DNA from 3 places in the Pseudomonas sp. C11 genome. Region 2 is predicted to be linked to each of the others. Evidence: predicted binding sites of a transcription regulator. Region 2 holds the regulator's gene; each other region holds the start of a gene.
The links. The regulator sigma-54, encoded in region 2, starts transcription at its own class of promoters, with help from an activator protein. The targets are predictions, from matches to a motif close to ANTGGCATNNANNTTGCTNT.
Positions count from the first base shown of each region.

Region 1: VC352_RS00745 (CmpA/NrtA family ABC transporter substrate-binding protein) is a predicted target of sigma-54. The motif match lies at 4,343-4,362, and genes of this name have one in related genera.
Region 3: VC352_RS20730 (ammonium transporter) is a predicted target of sigma-54. The motif match lies at 3,515-3,534, and genes of this name have one in related genera.

Region 1 is NZ_JAWIIP010000001.1:171,446-177,779, forward strand. Features, by position in the region: gene VC352_RS00725 (transcriptional regulator) at 145-459, opposite strand; gene VC352_RS00730 (hypothetical protein) at 615-998, shown strand; gene alaC (alanine transaminase) at 1,031-2,260, opposite strand; gene VC352_RS00740 (ANTAR domain-containing response regulator) at 2,390-2,968, opposite strand; gene VC352_RS00745 (CmpA/NrtA family ABC transporter substrate-binding protein) at 2,987-4,198, opposite strand; gene acnB (bifunctional aconitate hydratase 2/2-methylisocitrate dehydratase) at 4,436-6,334, opposite strand, start outside.
Region 2 is NZ_JAWIIP010000009.1:150,741-157,074, reverse strand. Features, by position in the region: gene pmbA (metalloprotease PmbA) at 1-1,334, shown strand, start outside; gene VC352_RS15960 (HPr family phosphocarrier protein) at 1,388-1,660, opposite strand; gene rapZ (RNase adapter RapZ) at 1,676-2,533, opposite strand; gene ptsN (PTS IIA-like nitrogen regulatory protein PtsN) at 2,536-3,000, opposite strand; gene hpf (ribosome hibernation-promoting factor, HPF/YfiA family) at 3,013-3,321, opposite strand; gene VC352_RS15940 (RNA polymerase factor sigma-54) at 3,421-4,914, opposite strand; gene lptB (LPS export ABC transporter ATP-binding protein) at 5,051-5,776, opposite strand; gene lptA (lipopolysaccharide transport periplasmic protein LptA) at 5,776-6,315, opposite strand; gene lptC (LPS export ABC transporter periplasmic protein LptC) at 6,302-6,334, opposite strand, start outside.
Region 3 is NZ_JAWIIP010000014.1:128,763-135,096, reverse strand. Features, by position in the region: gene VC352_RS20745 (DUF1989 domain-containing protein) at 1-2,332, shown strand, start outside; partial or broken gene VC352_RS20740 (PAS domain-containing methyl-accepting chemotaxis protein) at 2,396-3,388, shown strand; gene VC352_RS20730 (ammonium transporter) at 3,650-5,020, shown strand; gene VC352_RS20725 (hypothetical protein) at 5,077-5,256, shown strand; gene VC352_RS20720 (methyl-accepting chemotaxis protein) at 5,748-6,334, shown strand, end outside.

The sequences.
Region 1 (6,334 bases), on a different contig from region 2:
ACTCCCTTTCGTGTCTCGGCGAAGCGATTGGTTCCGCTGCTCATGCCCGATTTAGAGCGCTTCGATAGTGGCCAATAGCTGCTCGAAGGCGCAAGCGATGGACGCTCGCGTTCGCCTCTGGCCGCGGACGGGTTCCAGATGCTTTCAGGAAGCAGGCACGCTGCGCGCCTCGTCGACGAAGTCGCGTAGCCAGCGCAGCACCTCGACCGCCTCCCAGCGGGCGGGATCGAACAAGGCATAGGCCTGCCCCTGATAGCCAACCACATCGAGTTGCCGGTGGTAGCCGGCACGTTGCAGAAGGGCCTCGATCTCGGCGAAGCAGGTATTGAAGTGCAGGCGATTGAAGGGCGTGCGGCCTTCCATTACCAGGCCCTCTCGCTGCAGTTCCTCGACCATGCCACGCACTCGTTCCAGCGGCATGCGGTTCACCTGATGCTTCACCTGCAATACGTCCAGCATGTTGATGCTCCTGTGCAAACGGTCATTGATCTGTCGTTCAAGCCTAAACTAAAAGTACTGTACAAATAAACAGTATCGAGTAATAGTTGGGTCACTGCAGCAACATCGACCCGCCCGATCCCTGAAGGGCGCCCTGATGAGAGGAGTGACAGGCAATGCAACAGATGCTCATGACGATTGTGCTATTGGCGATGCTGGGTGGGTGCGCGCAACCCCAGGTCGAGCGCCCCCAGGCCAATGGTGCCTATTTGGTCATTGATGGCGAGCAGGCCTGGGCCGTCCTGGTTTCCGACGGTCGGCGCATAGAAGAGGCGGGCAAGGTGCTGGATGTCATCCACTTGCCTGGGTACCACTCGGCCGTGGCGGCCAGCTATGTAATCGAGACCCCTAACTGCGGCAAGTTGCAGTGGCTCACCGAGCGCCATGGCGAGGCCGAGGGTGAAACGACCCTGGTGTTCAATGAGGCACTGGAGAGCCCGCAGTGCGTGTTGTCTCAGGCGCTGAGTCGCAATTGGACGGCTCTGGATTATTCCGGCTGAAATGAAAAGGGCGCCTGTGCGGCGCCCTCGTTTCACTCGTTATCGGCTTTGGCTTTTTTCGCCGGCAACAATCCATCTGCTCTGAACATGGCCTTGATGCCCCGCAGTGCCTGACGAGTACGATCCTGGTTCTCGATCAGGGCGAAGCGCACATGGTCGTCACCGTAATCGCCAAAGCCCAGGCCTGGTGATACGCAGACCTTGGCCTCGGCCAGCAGCTTTTTGGCGAACTCCAGCGAGCCCAGGTGAGCATAGGCCTCGGGAATCTTGGCCCAGATGTACATTGAGGCCTTGGGGTTCTCGACCATCCAGCCGATCTCGTGCAGGCCCTTGACCAGCAGGTTACGGCGCTGGCGATACTGCTCGGCGATATCGCGCACGCATTGCTGGTCGCCTTCCAGAGCGGCAATGGCGGCTACTTGCAGTGGGGTGAAGGTGCCGTAGTCGTGGTAGCTCTTGATCCGCGCCAGGGCATTGACCAGTTCCGGGTTGCCGACCATGAAGCCGATGCGCCAGCCGGCCATGTTGTAGCTCTTGGACAGGGTGAAGAACTCCACCGCGATGTCCTTGGCGCCCGGTACCTGCATGATCGACGGCGCTTTCCAGCCGTCATAGACGATGTCGGCGTAGGCCAGGTCGTGCACCACCAGCACGTCGTACTGCTTGGCCAGGGCGACCACGCGCTCGAAGAAGTCCAGCTCCACGCACTGTGCGGTAGGGTTGGAGGGGAAGCCGAGGATCATCATCTTCGGCTTCGGGATCGACTCGCGGATGGCGCGTTCCAGTTCGTTGAAGAAATCCACGCCCGGCACCAGCGGCACGGAGCGCACCTGCGCGCCAGCGATCACCGCACCATAAATATGGATCGGGTAGCTGGGGTTGGGCACCAGCACGGTGTCGCCATGATCGAGGGTGGCCAGCATCAAATGGGCCAGGCCTTCCTTGGAGCCGATGGTGACGATGGCCTCGCTTTCCGGGTCGATCTCTACCGCGTAGCGTTCCTGATACCAGCGCGAGATGGCGCGGCGCAGGCGCGGAATACCGCGGGAGGTGGAGTAACCGTGGGTATCTTCACGCTGGGCGACCTGCACGAGCTTTTCGACGATGTGCGGCGGAGTCGCACCATCGGGGTTGCCCATGGAGAAGTCGATGATGTCCTCACCGCGACGACGTGCAGCCATCTTCAGTTCAGCGGTGATGTTGAAAACGTAGGGGGGGAGACGATCGATGCGCGCAAAGCGGCGCTTGGCGTTATCAGCCATGATTTCCTCGAGAGACGTAAGCGCCCGGAACCGTCCGAGCGACGTTGGCCACTGCTGTGGCCGCCGCCGACAATACGTCGCGATGAATAGGGCTGTCCAGCACAGTCAGGCGCTGCGCAGGCGTAACAGTCAGCCCCCGAGCATGTCGTGCATGGCGATGATCTGTTCGGCCACCTGGATCAGCTTCTGCTGGCGGCTCATGGCCTGGCGGCGCATCAGGGTGTAGGCCTCTTCTTCGTCGCAGCTTTTCATCTTCATCAGCAGGCCTTTGGCCAGTTCGATGCGCTTGCGCTCGGCCAACTGAGCATCACGCGCCTGCAGCTCGGCGCGTAGCGCCTGGTCGCTTTCGAAGCGCGCCATGGCGACGTCGAGGATCGGTTGCAAGCGTTGCGCATGGATGCCTTCGACGATGTAGGCGCTGACGCCGCTCTTGATCGCCTGGCGCATCACGCCGGGGTCGTGTTCGTCGGTGAACATGACGATGGGGTGAGGTTGGTCACGCGTGACCAGAACCACCTGTTCCATCACATCGCGGCCGGGGGATTCGGTGTCGATGAGGATCACGTCGGGGCGCACGGCTTCGACGCGAGCAGGCAGGTCGATGGTCAGGCCGGATTCGTCAATTACTTCGAAGCCCGCCTCGATCAGGGCGTTCTTCAGGCGGCCGACTTTTTTCGGGGTGTCATCGATCAGCAGGATGCGCAGCATGATGGGCTCTCCTGCACGTCAGGCGCTGAGCGCGGGGTGGTTGGTCATGGCATGCAGGGCGAAGCTGCGCGCGTAACCTGCCGGATCGCTGCCGTCCCAGCGTGGGCCGTCCTTGAGCATGCTGCTGCGCATCGGTTCGCGGCAGGCGATGCCCAGTGCCTCTGCAGCCTGTCGGTAGAGTTCCAGTTGTTGCACCTGCCGGGCGATGCCGAGGTAGTCAGGATCCTCGCGCAGCAACCCCCAGCGACGGAACTGGGTCATGAACCACATGGCGTCGGACAGGTAGGGCAGGTTGACTGCGCCGTCGCCGTGAAAGCGCAGGCGATGAGCGTCTTGCCAGGCGTTGCCGAGACCGTCCTGATAATGGCCGAGAAAGCGCGGCAGGATTGCGGACAACGGCGCATCGACATACTCGCTGCCGCTAAGCAGTTGCGCCGTACTGCGTCGATTTTCCTCGTTGGCATCGATGAATTGGCTGGCTTCCAGCACGGCCATGATCAGGGCGCGCGCAGTATTGGGGTGCTGCTCAACAAAGGCGCGGGTGCTGCCAAGTACTTTCTCTGGATGATCCGGCCAGATCGCCTGGGTAGTGGTGAGCATGCAGCCGAGATCATCCTCTACGGCCTTGGCGGTCCAGGGCTCGCCGACACAGAAGCCATCGATACGCTGCGCTTTCAGGTGCTCGATCATCTGGGGCGGCGGTACCACGACGCTGTCCACATCCTGCAGTGGGTGAATGCCCTGGCTGGCAAGCCAGTAATAGAGCCACATGGCATGGGTGCCGGTGGGGAAGGTCTGGGCAAACTTCAGGCGTGCGCTGCTTTGGTGCGTGCGCTGTGCCAGTGCCTCACCGCTGGTCACGCCGGCCTGTTGCAGGGCTCGCGACAGGTTGATGCTCTGCCCATTCTGATTGAGGCCCATGAGTACCGCCATGTTGCTCGGCATTCCACCGTCGAGCCCCAACTGCACGCCATAGATCAAACCGTAGAGGCAGTGAGCGGCATCCAGCTCGCCACTGATCAGGCGATCACGCAAGGCGGCCCAGGATGCCTGGCGCTGCAGGCGCAGACTAAGGCCGTGCTTTTCGGCAAAGCCCTGAGTGGCCGCGACGACCACGGATGCCGAATCGCTCAAGGCCATGAAACCGATGTTCAACACGCGCTTTTCCGGGGCGCCGCTGCCATGGGCCCAGGCCAGTGCGTCACTGCGTGGAGTGTCGAATTCGCTCATATGAGTCCCTTGCAAGACCGTCGCCGGCGGGCGTCGGCCATAAAAAAGCGTCGTACCGAGGCGTGCCTGCAGAACAGGTACGCACCAGAACGACGCCATTGTCGAAAGCACCTTCCACCGTTGGAAGGACTTATGTCTCGCAACGAAGCAATGCCTATGCCAGGCCGTAGAGGTCGAGCAAGGCAGGCACAAATGAAAAGCCCCGCACGGGGCGGGGCTCTTTCAAACGCTAGAGGATCAGGCCTGAACGACCGGGATCTTGGCGCTTTCGGCGGCTTCGCGGAACTCGGCGATCTGATCGAAGCTCAGGTAGCGGTAGACGTCGGCAGCCATGCTGTCGATGTCCTTGGCGTACTGCAGGTACTCCTCGACGGTCGGCAGTTTGCCGAGAATCGAGGCCACTGCGGCCAGCTCAGCCGAAGCCAGATAGACGTTGGTGGCGTCGCCCAGGCGGTTCGGGAAGTTACGGGTCGAGGTGGAGACCACGGTGGAACCGGTCTGTACGCGCGCCTGGTTACCCATGCACAGCGAGCAGCCCGGCATTTCCATACGCGCGCCAGCCTTGCCGTAGATGCCGTAGTAGCCTTCTTCGGTCAGTTGGTGAGCATCCATCTTGGTTGGCGGGGCCAGCCACAGACGGGTCGGAATGCCACCCTTGACCTTGTCCAGCAGCTTACCGGCAGCGCGGAAGTGACCGATGTTGGTCATGCACGAGCCGATGAACACTTCGTCGATCTTGTCGCCAGCGACGGTGGACAGCAGACGGGCGTCGTCCGGGTCGTTCGGCGCGCAGAGTACCGGCTCCTTGACGTCGGCCAGATCGATCTCGATCACGGCGGCGTATTCGGCATCGGCGTCGGCAGCCAGCAGCTCCGGCTTGGCCAGCCAGGCTTCCATGGCTTGGGCGCGGCGCTCCAGGGTGCGCGGATCACCGTAGCCTTCGCTGATCATCCAGCGCAGCAGGGTGATGTTGGACTTCAGGTACTCGGCGATCGATTCTTCCGGCAGCTTGATGGTGCAACCGGCAGCGGAACGCTCGGCAGAGGCGTCGGACAGCTCGAAAGCCTGCTCGACGGTCAGCTCGTTGAGACCTTCGATCTCCAGGATGCGGCCGGAGAAGATGTTCTTCTTGCCTTTCTTCTCGACAGTCAGCAGGCCTTGCTGAATGGCGTAGTAAGGAATGGCATGTACCAGGTCACGCAGGGTGATGCCCGGTTGCAGCTTGCCTTTGAAGCGCACCAGCACCGATTCCGGCATGTCCAGCGGCATGACGCCGGTAGCAGCGGCGAAGGCCACCAGGCCGGAACCGGCCGGGAAGGAAATGCCGATCGGGAAGCGGGTGTGCGAGTCACCGCCGGTGCCGACGGTGTCCGGCAGCAGCATGCGGTTCAGCCAGCTGTGGATGATGCCGTCGCCCGGACGCAGGGATACGCCGCCACGGGTGCGGATGAAATCCGGCAGGGTGTGGTGGGTGGTGACGTCGATTGGCTTCGGATAGGCAGCGGTGTGGCAGAACGACTGCATCACCAGGTCAGCGGAGAAACCCAGGCACGCCAGGTCTTTCAGCTCGTCACGGGTCATCGGGCCGGTGGTGTCTTGCGAGCCGACGGTGGTCATCTTCGGTTCGCAGTAGGTGCCTGGGCGTACGCCTTGGCCTTCCGGCAGACCGCAGGCGCGACCAACCATCTTCTGTGCCAGGGTGAAACCCTTGCCGCTGTCAGCCGGTGCTTCCGGCTTCTTGAACAGGTCGCTAGCGCCCAGACCCAGTTCGGCACGAGCCTTCTCGGTCAGGCCGCGGCCGATGATCAGCGGGATACGGCCGCCAGCGCGGACTTCGTCGAGCAGCACTTCGGTTTTCAGTTCGAAGTTGGTGACCAGCTCATCGCTGCCATGACGGCGAACTTCGCCCTTGTACGGGTAGACGTCGATGACGTCGCCCATGGCCAGGTTGGTGCAGTCGAATTCGATCGGCAGGGCGCCGGCATCTTCCATGGTGTTGTAGAAGATCGGGGCGATCTTGGTGCCGAAGCAGAAGCCACCAGCGCGCTTGTTCGGCACGTAGGGGATGTCGTCACCGAAGAACCACAGCACCGAGTTGGTGGCGGACTTACGGGAAGAACCGGTACCGACCACGTC
Region 2 (6,334 bases):
AACTGATCGGGCCACAGGCCCTGCGGGCGCTGCAGCAGCAGGTCGAAGCCATTCTTGCCGAGGCCTCACGTCAGGGCGCCAGTGCCTGCGAGGTGGCCGTTTCCGCAGGGCAGGGGCTCTCCACGACGGTGCGTCAGGGCGAGGTGGAAACCGTCGAGTTCAACCGCGACCAGGGTTTTGGCATCACGCTCTACGTTGGTCAGCGCAAGGGTTCGGCGAGCACCTCGGCTACGGGCGAGGCGGCGATTCGCGAGACGGTGGCGGCGGCCCTGGCCATCGCCAAACATGCCAGCGAAGACGAATGCGCAGGCTTGGCCGACGCGGCCTTGATGGCACGTGAGCTGCCGGAGCTGGATCTCTACCATCCCTGGTCGATCACGCCCGAGCAGGCGGTCGAGCAGGCGCTGAGCTGCGAGGCCGCAGCCTTCGCCGCCGATGCGCGGATCAAGAATGCCGACGGCACCAGCCTCAACACTCACCAGGGCTGCCGCGTCTACGGCAACAGCCATGGCTTCATTGGTGGTTATGCCAGCACTCGCCACAGCCTGAGCTGCGTGATGATCGCCGAAGGCGAGGGGCAGATGCAGCGCGACTACTGGTACGACGTCAACCGCCAGGGCGAGCTGCTGGCCGATGCTGCGGGGATCGGTCAGCGCGCTGCCGAGCGTGCGGTCAGTCGCCTTGGTGCACGCCCGGTGCCGACCTGCGAAGTGCCGGTGCTGTTCGCCGCCGAGCTGGCTGGTGGGCTGTTCAGCCATCTGCTGGCGGCGATCTCGGGTGGCAACCTGTATCGCCACTCCTCCTTCCTCGAAGGCGCACTTGGCCAGCGTCTTTTCCCTGAGTGGCTGAGCCTCGACGAGCGCCCGCACCTGCCGCGCGCGCTGGGCAGTGCGACCTTCGATGGTGACGGCCTGGCGACCTATGCCAAACCGTTCGTGGAGAAGGGCGAGCTGGTGTCCTACGTACTCGGCACCTACTCCGGCCGCAAGCTGGGCTTGCCCAGCACCGCCAACTCCGGCGGTGTGCACAACCTGTTCGTCACCCATGGCGACGAAGACCAGCAGGCGCTGATCCGTCGCATGGGGCGTGGCCTGCTGGTCACCGAGCTGATGGGGCATGGGTTGAACCTGGTGACGGGCGATTATTCCCGTGGCGCGGCGGGCTTCTGGGTGGAGAACGGCGAGATCCAGTTCCCCGTGCAGGAGGTCACCATCGCCGGCAACCTGCGTGATATGTTCCGCCAGATCGTTGCCGTTGGCCGTGATCTGGAGCGCCGCGGCAATATCTGCACCGGCTCGGTGCTGATCGAGAAGATGACTGTCGCCGGTAGCTAAAGCGGCAGAAACGACAAGGCCACCCGCAGGTGGCCTTGTTGTTTGTCAGACACTCATTCGCCTTCGTCGAAGTAGTTTTCGATCAGCGCGACCACGGCATCCATGGCCTCCTGATCCTGTTCGCCTTCGGTATGCAGGTGCACACTGGTGCCCTTGCCGGCTGCCAGCATCATCACGGCCATGATGCTCTTGCCATCGACCAGGCTGTCGCTGCTGCGGCCAATGCGCACCTGACAGGGATAACGGCTGGCGACACCGACGAACTTGGCGGCGGCACGGGCATGCAGGCCAAGTTTGTTGATGATGGTGATTTCGCGGGTTGGCATCGCGGCAGGGATTCCTTAGCTGAGGTCGCGGTGGCGAACCTGGACGTTCTTCAGTGACCGTTTCAGCGCTTCGTTGAGGCGGCTGGCCAGATAGACCGAGCGGTGATGGCCGCCGGTACAGCCAATGGCGATGGTCACGTAGGCGCGGTTGCTGGCAGCGAAGCGTGGCAGCCATTTGTCCAGATAGGCGAGGATATCCTGATACATCTCCTCGACTTCCGGTTGTGCCGCGAGGTAGTCGATGACCGGCTGATCGAGCCCGGAAAAATCGCGCAGTTCAGGTTTCCAGTAGGGGTTGGGCAGGCAGCGCGCGTCGAACACCAGATCGGCGTCCACGGGCATGCCACGTTTGAAGCCAAAGGACTCGACGAGAAAGGCCGTCCCCGTCTGTGCCTGCCCTAGCAGGCGCAGCTTCAGCGCGTCGCGCAACTGATAGAGGTTCAGGCGAGTAGTATCGATGCGCAGGTCGGCGAGATCGATGATCGGCGCCAGCAACTGCGTCTCGTAGGCGATGGCCTCGGCCAGCGAGCGATGTTCGTTGGTCAGCGGATGACGCCTGCGGGTTTCAGAGAAGCGCTTGAGCAGGGTGTCGTCTTCGGCGTCGAGGTAGAGCACCTCGCAGCGGATGCCGCGCTTGTTGACCTCGCTGAGCAACTCGGGGAAGCGGCGCAGCTGGCTCAGCAGGTTGCGTGCATCGATGGACACCGCCACCTGTGGCAGCAGCAGGTCACTGTGCGGCAGAAAACGCTCGGCCAGCTCTGGCAACAGGCTGGCCGGCAGATTGTCGATGCAGTAGAAACCGTTGTCTTCGAGTACATCGAGGGCGGTGCTCTTGCCGGAGCCGGAGCGACCGCTGACGATGATCAGGCGCATGATTATTGACCGTTCTGGATGTCCACGACGACCTGATAGAGCGCCTCGCTGGTCGGCGCCTGACGCAGGCGTTCGCGGACGTCCTGGCGGTCGAGCATGCTGGCGATCTGGCGCAGGAGTTCCAGGTGTGCGTCGGTAGCAGCCTCTGGCACCAGCAGCACGAACAGCAGATCGACCGGTGCACCGTCGATGGCGTCGAAGTCGACGGCCGTGTCGAGTCGCAACAGGGCGCTGATCGGGGCGCTGCAGCCGGCCAGGCGGCAATGGGGAATGGCGATGCCGTTGCCGAAACCGGTAGAGCCGAGCTTCTCGCGGGCAATGAGGCTTTCGTAGATGTCCTGGTTATCCAGGTCGGCGAGATCACGAGCAACCAGGCTGGCGATCTGTTCGAGCACGCGCTTCTTACTGCCGCCCGGCACGTTCACCAGGGAACGGCCGGGGGTCAGGATGTTTTCAAGTCGGATCATGGAGGGGAAATGTCAGCGGGCTGTAGCGCCTTGCAGGCGGTCGAGCTGCTTTTCCTTGTGCTTGATGAGTTGACGGTCGAGTTTGTCGGCCAGCAGGTCGATGGCGGCGTACATATCCGTATGCTCAGCGTTGGCGACGACCTCACCGCCGGCAACGTGAAGGGTGGCTTCGATCTTTTGCTTGAGCTTCTCGACTTCCATGATCACCTGAACGTTGGTGATCTTGTCGAAGTGGCGTTCCAGTCGGCCGAGTTTCTCGCCGATGTAGTCACGCAGGGCGTCGGTCACATCCAGCTGATGTCCACTGATGTTGACTTGCATACCGCTTTCTCCTTGTTGCCTTGTGTAAGAGGCAGGTCATGAGTCGACCTACCACCGGAACACCTTGGCCTGTTCGCGTGTGCGATCAGTCTGGCTTGCTCACATCAGGCGCTTGCGTTCACTGGACGGTGCGATACCGAGAGACTCGCGGTATTTGGCAACTGTCCGACGGGCGACCTGGATGCCTTGTGCCTCCAGTAAACCAGCGATCTTGCTGTCACTCAACGGCTTTTTCGCGTTTTCTGCGGCGACCAGTTTTTTGATGATGGCGCGGATCGCGGTGGACGAGCATTCGCCGCCTTCGGAGGTGCTGACGTGGCTGGAGAAGAAATATTTCAGCTCGTAAATGCCACGCGGGGTATGCATGAATTTCTGCGTGGTGACGCGCGAGATGGTCGACTCGTGCATGCCCACCGCTTCGGCGATGTCATGCAGCACCAGGGGCTTCATGGCCTCGTCACCGTAGTCGAGGAAGCCGCGTTGATGTTCGACGATCTGCGTGGCCACCTTCATCAGGGTCTCGTTGCGGCTCTGCAGGCTCTTGATGAACCAGCGCGCTTCCTGCAACTGGTTGCGCATGAAGGTGTTGTCGGCGCTGGAGTCGGCGCGTTTGACGAAGCCGGCGTACTGCGCATTGACGCGCAGTCGTGGCATGGCTTCCTGGTTCAGCTCCACCAGCCAGCGGTCGTTGTGCTTGCGCACGATGACGTCCGGCACCACATATTCCGGTTCGCTCGATTCGATCTGCGAACCCGGGCGCGGGTTGAGGCGCTGGATCAGGTCGATGACCTGCTTGAGCTCGTCTTCCTTGAGCTTGGTGCGGCGCATCAACTGGGCATAGTCACGGCTGCCGAGCAGTTCCAGGTGCTCGCTGACCAGACGCTGGGTTTCCGTCAGCCAGGGGGTGCTGGCAGGCAACTGACGGAGTTGCAGGAGCAGGCATTCACGCAGATCACGGGCGCCGATGCCGGCTGGCTCGAATTGCTGGATGCGATGCAGTACGACCTCGACTTCATCGAGTTCGATGTCCAGTTCGGTGTCGAAGGACTCGGCCACTTCCTCGAGGGTTTCCTCCAGGTAGCCATCGTTGTTGATGCAGTCGATCAGGGTGGCGGCGATCAGCCGATCCTTGTCCGACATCGGTGCGAGGTTGAGTTGCCACAGCAGGTGGCTGTGCAGGCTTTCACCAGTGGAGGTGCGGGTGGTGAAGTCCCACTCGTCATCATCGTTGCTGGGCAGGCTGCTGGCGCTGGTCTGGTAGATGTCTTCCCAGGCAGTGTCGACCGGCAGCTCGTTGGGAATGCGTTCGCCCCACTCGCCTTCCTCCAGGTTATCAACCGTCGGAGTGGCTTCCTGGTAGCTCTCTTCCTTGCTCGGCGCGGGGGCAGCGCTTTCGGCGCCATCGGCCATCGGGTCGCTGTTGTCGAAGTCGTCGCCATCTTCCTGGCGCTCGAGCATGGGGTTGGATTCCAGCGCCTCCTGGATCTCCTGCTGAAGATCCAGAGTAGACAGTTGGAGGAGGCGGATAGCCTGTTGCAGCTGCGGTGTCATCGTCAGCTGCTGGCCCATCTTGAGGACTAGCGAAGGTTTCATTGCAGACCTTAATTTACTGGCGAGTTACGCCTTCCACATCAGGGCGCCGAAGCGCCGCCAGGAAGCAAATTATATGCCTGAAAAACGCTCATTTGCCTAGGGGCTGTCCTATTCCTGTCATGTAAATGCAGGTGATTTACAGGCGGAACTCGTGGCCCAGGTATACCTCTTTCACGGTCTGGTTGGCGAGGATGGTCTGAGCATCGCCTTCTGCGATCAGTTGCCCGTCGTTGACGATGTAGGCAGTCTCGCAGATATCCAGGGTTTCGCGCACGTTGTGATCGGTGATCAGAATGCCGATGCCCTTGGCCTTGAGGTGATGGATGATCTGCTTGATATCGCCTACCGAGATCGGGTCGACACCGGCGAAGGGTTCGTCGAGCAGGATGAACTTCGGGTTGGTGGCCAGGGCGCGAGCGATTTCCACGCGGCGGCGTTCACCGCCAGACAGGCTCATGCCCAGGCTGTCGGCGATATGGTGGATATGGAATTCCTGCAGCAGGTTCTCCAGTTCCGCCTGGCGGCCGCTGCGATCCAGATCCTTGCGCGTTTCCAGAATGGCCATGATGTTGTCGGCCACCGACAGCTTGCGGAAGATCGAAGCTTCTTGGGGCAGGTAGCCGATACCCGCGCGGGCGCGGCCATGCATGGGCTGGTGGCTGACGTCCAGATCATCGATCAGCACACGCCCCTGATCGGCCTGCACCAGGCCGACGATCATGTAGAAGCAGGTGGTCTTGCCGGCGCCGTTGGGGCCGAGCAGGCCCACGATCTGGCCGCTTTCGATGTTCAGGCTGACGTCGCGTACGACCTGGCGACCCTTGTAGCTCTTGGCCAGATGCTGGGCTTTGAGAATGGCCATTACTGTTGCTGATCCGCAGGTTTGTTCTTCGGCTGGATGACCATGTCGATGCGCGGACGCGGCATGCTCACGTTGTTACCGGTGGCACGGCCCGCATTGACGATCTGGCGGCGGGTGTCATAGACGATTTTCTCGCCTTCGAAGGTGTTGCCTTCCTGGATCACCTTGGCCTGGTCGATCAGAACGATGCGCTCGTTGCTGGCGAAGTACTGAATGGTCTTGCCGTAGGCTTTGACGATCTCCTTGTCCACGGCCGGCTTCTGCTCGTAGTAGGCGAGGTTGCCCACCGAGGTGAATACGTCGATGTCGCCGCTGGCGGTTTGCGTGATGGTCACGGTGTCGCCGGTGATCTTCAGGGTGCCCTGAGTGATGATCACGTCGCCGCGGTAGACCGCTACGCCCTGCTTGTCATCCAGCTCTGCCGTGTCGGCCTGGATGCGGATCGGCTGGTCGCGATCGGAGGGCAAGGCCCAGGCGGCCGCGCTTCCCAATGCGGCGCCGAGGCTGATAATCAGGGGGAGGGTATTAACGAACCTCATGCTGGCCTCTTACGTTGGA
Region 3 (6,334 bases), on a different contig from region 2:
GATTTCCCGGCCTCACGAGCCGGCGCTGTTCGCTCGTACACCCGGCGTGGAACGCCACCGCGTCGCCCCCGGCGGCCTGACGGTGATTGCCCTGGAGCCGGGCGACCGCATCGAGGTGATCGACATCGAAGGCGACCAGGGCGCCGAGCTGTTGGCATTCGACGAAACGGGCCGCGAGGCGCTCGCCGCCCTCGGCCTGCTGTCCAGCCCCGGCGCCGACTTCATTGGCCGTCTGCTCAGCGATAGCAGTCGCGAATCACAGCACGTCGTCAGCGGTCTGCGTAAACGCCACATCGATTGCCGCCACCTGCCCACTGCCGCACGCTTATGGCCAGACGGCACGCCCGCCGGCCATCGGCTGAAGCTGCAGGCCAACGCCGCCTTGCTGGTAGTCGTTGCCGCCCCCGGCGGACAGACAACGGTGGACAGCCAGCAGCGCGCCAGCGAGCTGCGCCTGATCATCCAGCGCGCCAACCCGTCGAGCCTGCTGATTCCCACCCTGCCAACGCCGCTCGGCGAGGTGGTCGACGAATTCACCATCGCCCCCGGCACGGCGCGCGACTATGTGGTCGCAGCCGGTCAGTACATCCAGGTGATCGACGTCGCCGGCCGGCAGTGCTCGGACTTCGTTGCCTTCGACCGGCGTGGCCTCGATACCGGCCGCGAGATCGACCTCGACCCCACCGTTACCCGCACCCTCAACGGCAACGCCTACCCCGGCCCTGGTCTGTTCAGCCGCTTCTTCGACCGCGACCTGCAACCGATGCTGGAAGTGGTGCGCGATACCGTCGGTCGCCACGACACCTTCGCCCTGGCCTGCACCGCGCGCTACTACGAAGCGCAGGGCTACTTCGGCCACGCCAACTGCAGCGACAACCTCAGCCGAGCCCTCGCCGCCCATGGCGTGCAGGGCCGTCGCGGCTGGCCGGCGATCAACTTCTTCTTCAACACCGGCGTCGATGCCCACCAGCAACTGACGCTGGATGAACCCTGGTCGCGCCCCGGCGACTACGTGCTGCTGCGCGCCCAGCGCGAGCTGGTGTGCGCCAGCAGTTCCTGCCCGGACGACATCGACCCGGCCAACGGCTGGCAGCCGACCGACATCCATATCCGCGTGTATGCCGACAAGGAGCGCTTCAGTATCGCCATGGCCAACCGCAAGACGCCCGACGCCGACCCGGTGCTAACCCGCGAAAGCGGCTTCCACCCGGGCACTTCCGCCCTCACTCGCCAGTTCGTCGATTATCGCGGCTGGTGGACGCCCACCCAGTTTGACGGTTACGGCACGCTGGCCGAATACCACGCCTGCCGCGAGCGGGTGGCGGTGATGGATCTGTCCGCCCTGCGCAAGTTCGAGGTGCTCGGCCCCGACGCCGAAGCCCTGCTCAACCACTGCCTGACCCGCGACGTGCGCAAGCTCAGCATTGGCCAGGTGGTCTATAGCGCCATGTGTTATGAGCACGGCGGCATGCTCGACGACGGCACCTTGCTGCGCCTGGGGCCGGATGCCTTCCGCTGGATCGGCGGCGAGGATTTCGGTGGTGACTGGCTGCGCCAGCAGGCCGAAAAACTGGGCATGAAGGTGTGGATCAAATCCGCCTCCGAGCAGATCCACAATATTGCCGTGCAGGGTCCACTGAGCCGCGAATTGCTCAAGCAGATGATCTGGACGCCCGGCACGCAGCCGAAGCTGGAGGAACTGGGCTGGTTCCGTTTCCTTATCGGCCGCCTGGATGACTACGACGGCGCGCCGTTGATGGTCTCGCGCACCGGTTACACCGGCGAGCTGGGCTATGAGATCTGGTGCCACCCAAGCGATGCAATGAAGGTCTGGCAGCGCCTCTGGCAACTGGGCGAACCGCTGGGCCTGGCACCGCTCGGCCTGCATGCGCTGGACATGTTGCGCATCGAGGCCGGGCTGATCTTCGCCGGCTACGAGTTCAGCGACCAGACCGATCCGTTCGAGGCCGGTATCGGTTTCTGTGTGCCGCTGAAGGGCAAGCAGGACGATTTCATCGGTCGTGACGCCCTGCTGCGGCGCAAGGAGCACCCGATGCAGCAACTGGTTGGGCTGGAGTTGGATGGCAACGAGCCGGCCGCCCATGGCGATTGCGTGCATGTCGGCCGTGCCCAGGTTGGGGTGATCACCAGTGCCACGCGCTCCCCCGTGCTGGGCAAGAACATCGCCCTGTGCCGTTTGGCGGTCGACTATTGCACGCCCGGCACCCGCGTGGAAATCGGCAAGCTCGACGGCCAGCAGAAACGCATCGGTGCCACGGTCGCCGCCGGCACCGTGGCCTATGACCCGGACAAGAGCCGGGTACGGACGTGAGATCGAGGGTGATGGGCGATCTTGGACAGCTAATTGCTAGGCAAGCACTGCGTGCTTTCGAAAATGTCCAAGGAGGATCGGCCGATGTGGTTCAGCAATACGACTCGAAACCTGGCCAGCGAACTCAACCAGTGGCTCGAACACCTGCTCAGCCACCGCCCACCCGCCAGCGAGCGCCCGCTGCTGCAGCAACAGCCGCAGTTGCTCGGCAGCCTGCAGCGTCTGCAGCGCGACTGGGAGGAGCTGCAGCGCATTCGCCAGCACAGCGAACAACTGCCGCCCCCGCCCTGCAGCGCAGCCGAGTATGCGGCCCTACAACAGCGCCTGGCGCAGGCCGAGCAGCAATGCGCCCTGCTCGAAGATGAGCTGCGCGCCAGCCAGGCGCAGAACCAGGATGTCGCCGCCGAGCGCGCGCACTGGGAGGAAGAGCGCCAGGTCTGGGAGCTGACCAAGCGCACCCTGACCGAGGGCAGTTGGGCGATGAACGTGGTGAATGGCGACCCCGATCACCCCCAGAACCTGATCCGCTGGTCCGAGCAGTTCCGCGAACTGATCGGCTACAGCCAGGCCGAGTTTCCCGACGGCTGGGACAGCTACTTCCAGGTGGTCAACGCGGACGATCTCAAAGCCGTGATGCAGGCCTTCAACGCCTCGATGGTGGACAAGAGCGGCGACGGTTTCTACGCCGTGGAGTACCGCATGCGCCACAAGACTCGCGGTGAGGTCTGGTACCGCGAACGCGGCCGCTGCCTGCGCGATGCCCAGGGCAAGCTGCTCTACGTCACCGGTGCGGTACGCGAGATCAGCGACGAAAAGGCCGCCGCCAGCCTGCAGGAGCGTGAGCAGGCGAGCATCCAGGCCACCTACGGGCAGATCGCCCAGGTCGCCGGAGTGATCAAGGGCATCGCCGAGCAGACCAACCTGCTGGCCCTCAACGCAGCCATCGAAGCGGCGCGCGCCGGCGAGCAAGGCCGTGGTTTTGCCGTGGTCGCCGACGAGGTACGCAACCTGGCCAGGCGCACCCAGGAGTCGGTGCAGCAGATCCAGGGCATGTTGCAGAAGAACACCTGAACTACGACCCATTTTCAGGCGTGATAGCGGCTCGATGAACACAAACGGGGCATTTTTTAACCAATGCTTTCCGCGCAGCCGCAGCCCCTGGCATGCGCCGAGAAAGCCACTTCTGGCATAGGGATTGCCTATTCATATTGCGAACTTTTTATAACTACAGATAAATCCAGGGCCCAAGCGGCGCAGACCTTCAACTCCACTGCCATGACCGACAGACATTCCAAGAACAGCATCGAGGATTGATAGATGGAAGAGCAGAAGACACCCACTCTGGAGGAGCTACAGGCTCTGATAGAGATGACCAACACCCTGAATATGGAAATATTCTACTGGTGGTGTATCGCCCTGATGATCTGCATTCATGTGGGCTTCCTGTCATACGAGATCGGCGCTTCGCGACTGAAGAACGCGCTGGCCGCCGGGGTGAAGAACATCCTCGCCTTCGGCTTCATCGTACCCAGCGTGTTCCTGCTCGGCTGGGCGGTCTACAACGGCTTCCCGGACGGCATCGTGCCGCGCATGGACGCCATCATGGCCGGCATGCCGTGGAGCCAATCCATGGGGCCGAACATCAGCGATAACGCCACCGGCATCTTCTGGGCCGCCTTCGCCATGTTCGCTGCCACCACCGGCTCGATCCTCTCCGGTGCGCTGATCGAACGCACGCGGATGAGCGCCTTCATCATCATGACCATCTTCCTCGGCGGCTTCCTCTGGCTGGTAGCGGCATCCTGGGGCTGGCACCCGGAAGGCTGGCTCACCGTCAAGTGGGGCTTCCATGACGTCGGCGCGGCCGGCTGCGTGCACATGATCGCAGGCTTCTTCACCCTGGCGGTGGTCATCAACCTCGGCGCGCGTATCGGCCGCTTCAATGCCGACGGCAGCGCCAACGCCATCGTCGGCCACAGCATGCCGATGAGCGTGGTCGGCCTGATGCTGATCATCGTCGGCTTCTTCGGCTTCCTCGGCGGCTGCATCATCTACAACTCGGGCGCGCAGTGGATCAACATTTACGGTGCCCCCACCAACCTCTCGGCCTTCGCCTTCAACACCCTGATGGGCTTCGCTGGCGGCCTGATCGGTGCCTACCTGACCACCCGCGAACCGTTCTGGATGATGTCCGGCGGCCTGGTCGGGATCATCTCGGTGGCACCGGGTCTGGATCTCTATCACCCCGGCCTGGCCTACCTGATCGGCATGGCCGTCTCGGCCACTGCACCGCTGGTCAACAACCTGCTGCTCAAATTCCGCCTCGACGATGCCGTCGGCGCCTTCGCCGTGCATGGTTTCGGTGGCTTCGCCGGCATCGTCATCAGCGGCATCTTCCTGGCCGGTTATCCGAACGTGAACGGCATGCCGGAAATCAGCTTCTTCGGCCAACTGGGCGGCGCCGTGGTCATGGCAGCCTTGGGCTTCATCCCGGGCTACCTGATCTCCTACGCCCTGAAGAAAGCCGACCTGCTGCGCGTACCGGCCCACGCCGAAGAGCGCGGCCTGGATCTGACCGAAGTACCGGCCCAGGCCTACCCGGAATGGACGTCGATGTACGGCTCGAGCACCAGCGTCGGCGGCGGTGAGCCGGCACCGCTGGCGACCACCGCAGCGAAATCCGCCTGACTTACCTTTTGCAGCCTGGCCGCACACGCGGCCAGCTCCATTGCGAGGAACACAGCATGAGCATCACCACCTACGAAGGCGCCAGCGCCGTATTCACCTTCGCCGACAAGCCGGCAATCCTGGTCTTCATCAGCCTGCTGGTAGCAGGCGTCAGCCTCTATGCGCTGATCGCCACCATGATCCACGAGAAACACAGCTACGCCCTGCCGGACGAAAAACTGCCCAAGCTCAAGTGAAACCACCGCCGGCGGCGCTCGCCGCCGGCTCTCCCCCCCTGCAGGCCGCCCAGGCCTGACTTGCTGAAATTCAGCAACTCCTTGCCTACGTCATCCTCCGGCATAAGCACACATAAACATTTCGAAACCGATATCACCTTGCCGCACTAAAGTAGCGAGGCGACTGCACGATAAATAACCTAAGCTCGATGTCAGGGTGTACGTTCGCCTAGGAATTGTTCTGCGGGGAAGACGTGAGCAATACCTTCAAGCACGTGCGCCCTATATGCCTACGAGCTGCCGTACCGAGTAACTTGACCGCAGCCGCGGCGATCAGGGCCATACCAACGGAGCTGACCACATGGTGAATCAGCTCAGGAGCATCACTTCAGACGACGGCCCCTCCAAGGGCATGCGGATGGACGCAGGATGCAAAGAATAGGCTTAGGCCGTTGTTCTTGCGTGCATCAGAACAATAAGCCCATACGTTTGATGTTGATACCAGGTGCCCTATGCAGTCACAGACCGCCCGCTTTTCCATCCGTACACTGCTGTATTCCAGCTATGCCAGCCTTCTCGCACTGCTGCTCATGGTGGCAGGGGTGTCGCTCTACAACCTTTCAGCAGCCGATAAGGATTTTTCTAACTACATCAAGGGCATAGAAACCCGTGCACGGCTAGCCAACGAGCTTAGTAACGCCGTCAGCGACAGGGCGATCGAACTGCGCAACCTGGCCCTTAACAGCGAGCCGGCGGAGCGCGCATCCAAGCGGGCCTTCATTGCTCAACATGAAAAGGAGGTCGCTGACAAACTCACTGCCTTGCGTCAGGCGATCACTACACACAAGGACGTGTCCAAAACAGGGCGAGAGTTGTTCTCGCGCATAGAGCAGCTAGAGACACGCTACAGCCAGGTCGCTCACACCATCGGCGAGCATCTGTTCAAGGGCGAGGACACCGAAGCCAAACGCATGGTCAAGGAACAGTGCACACCGTTGCTCGAGGAATTGACCAGCACCATCGATCAATACCTCAAGCACACCACTGAGGTGGCTGATCAACGCGTGATCGATAACGAAGCGCACTATCTGAAACAACG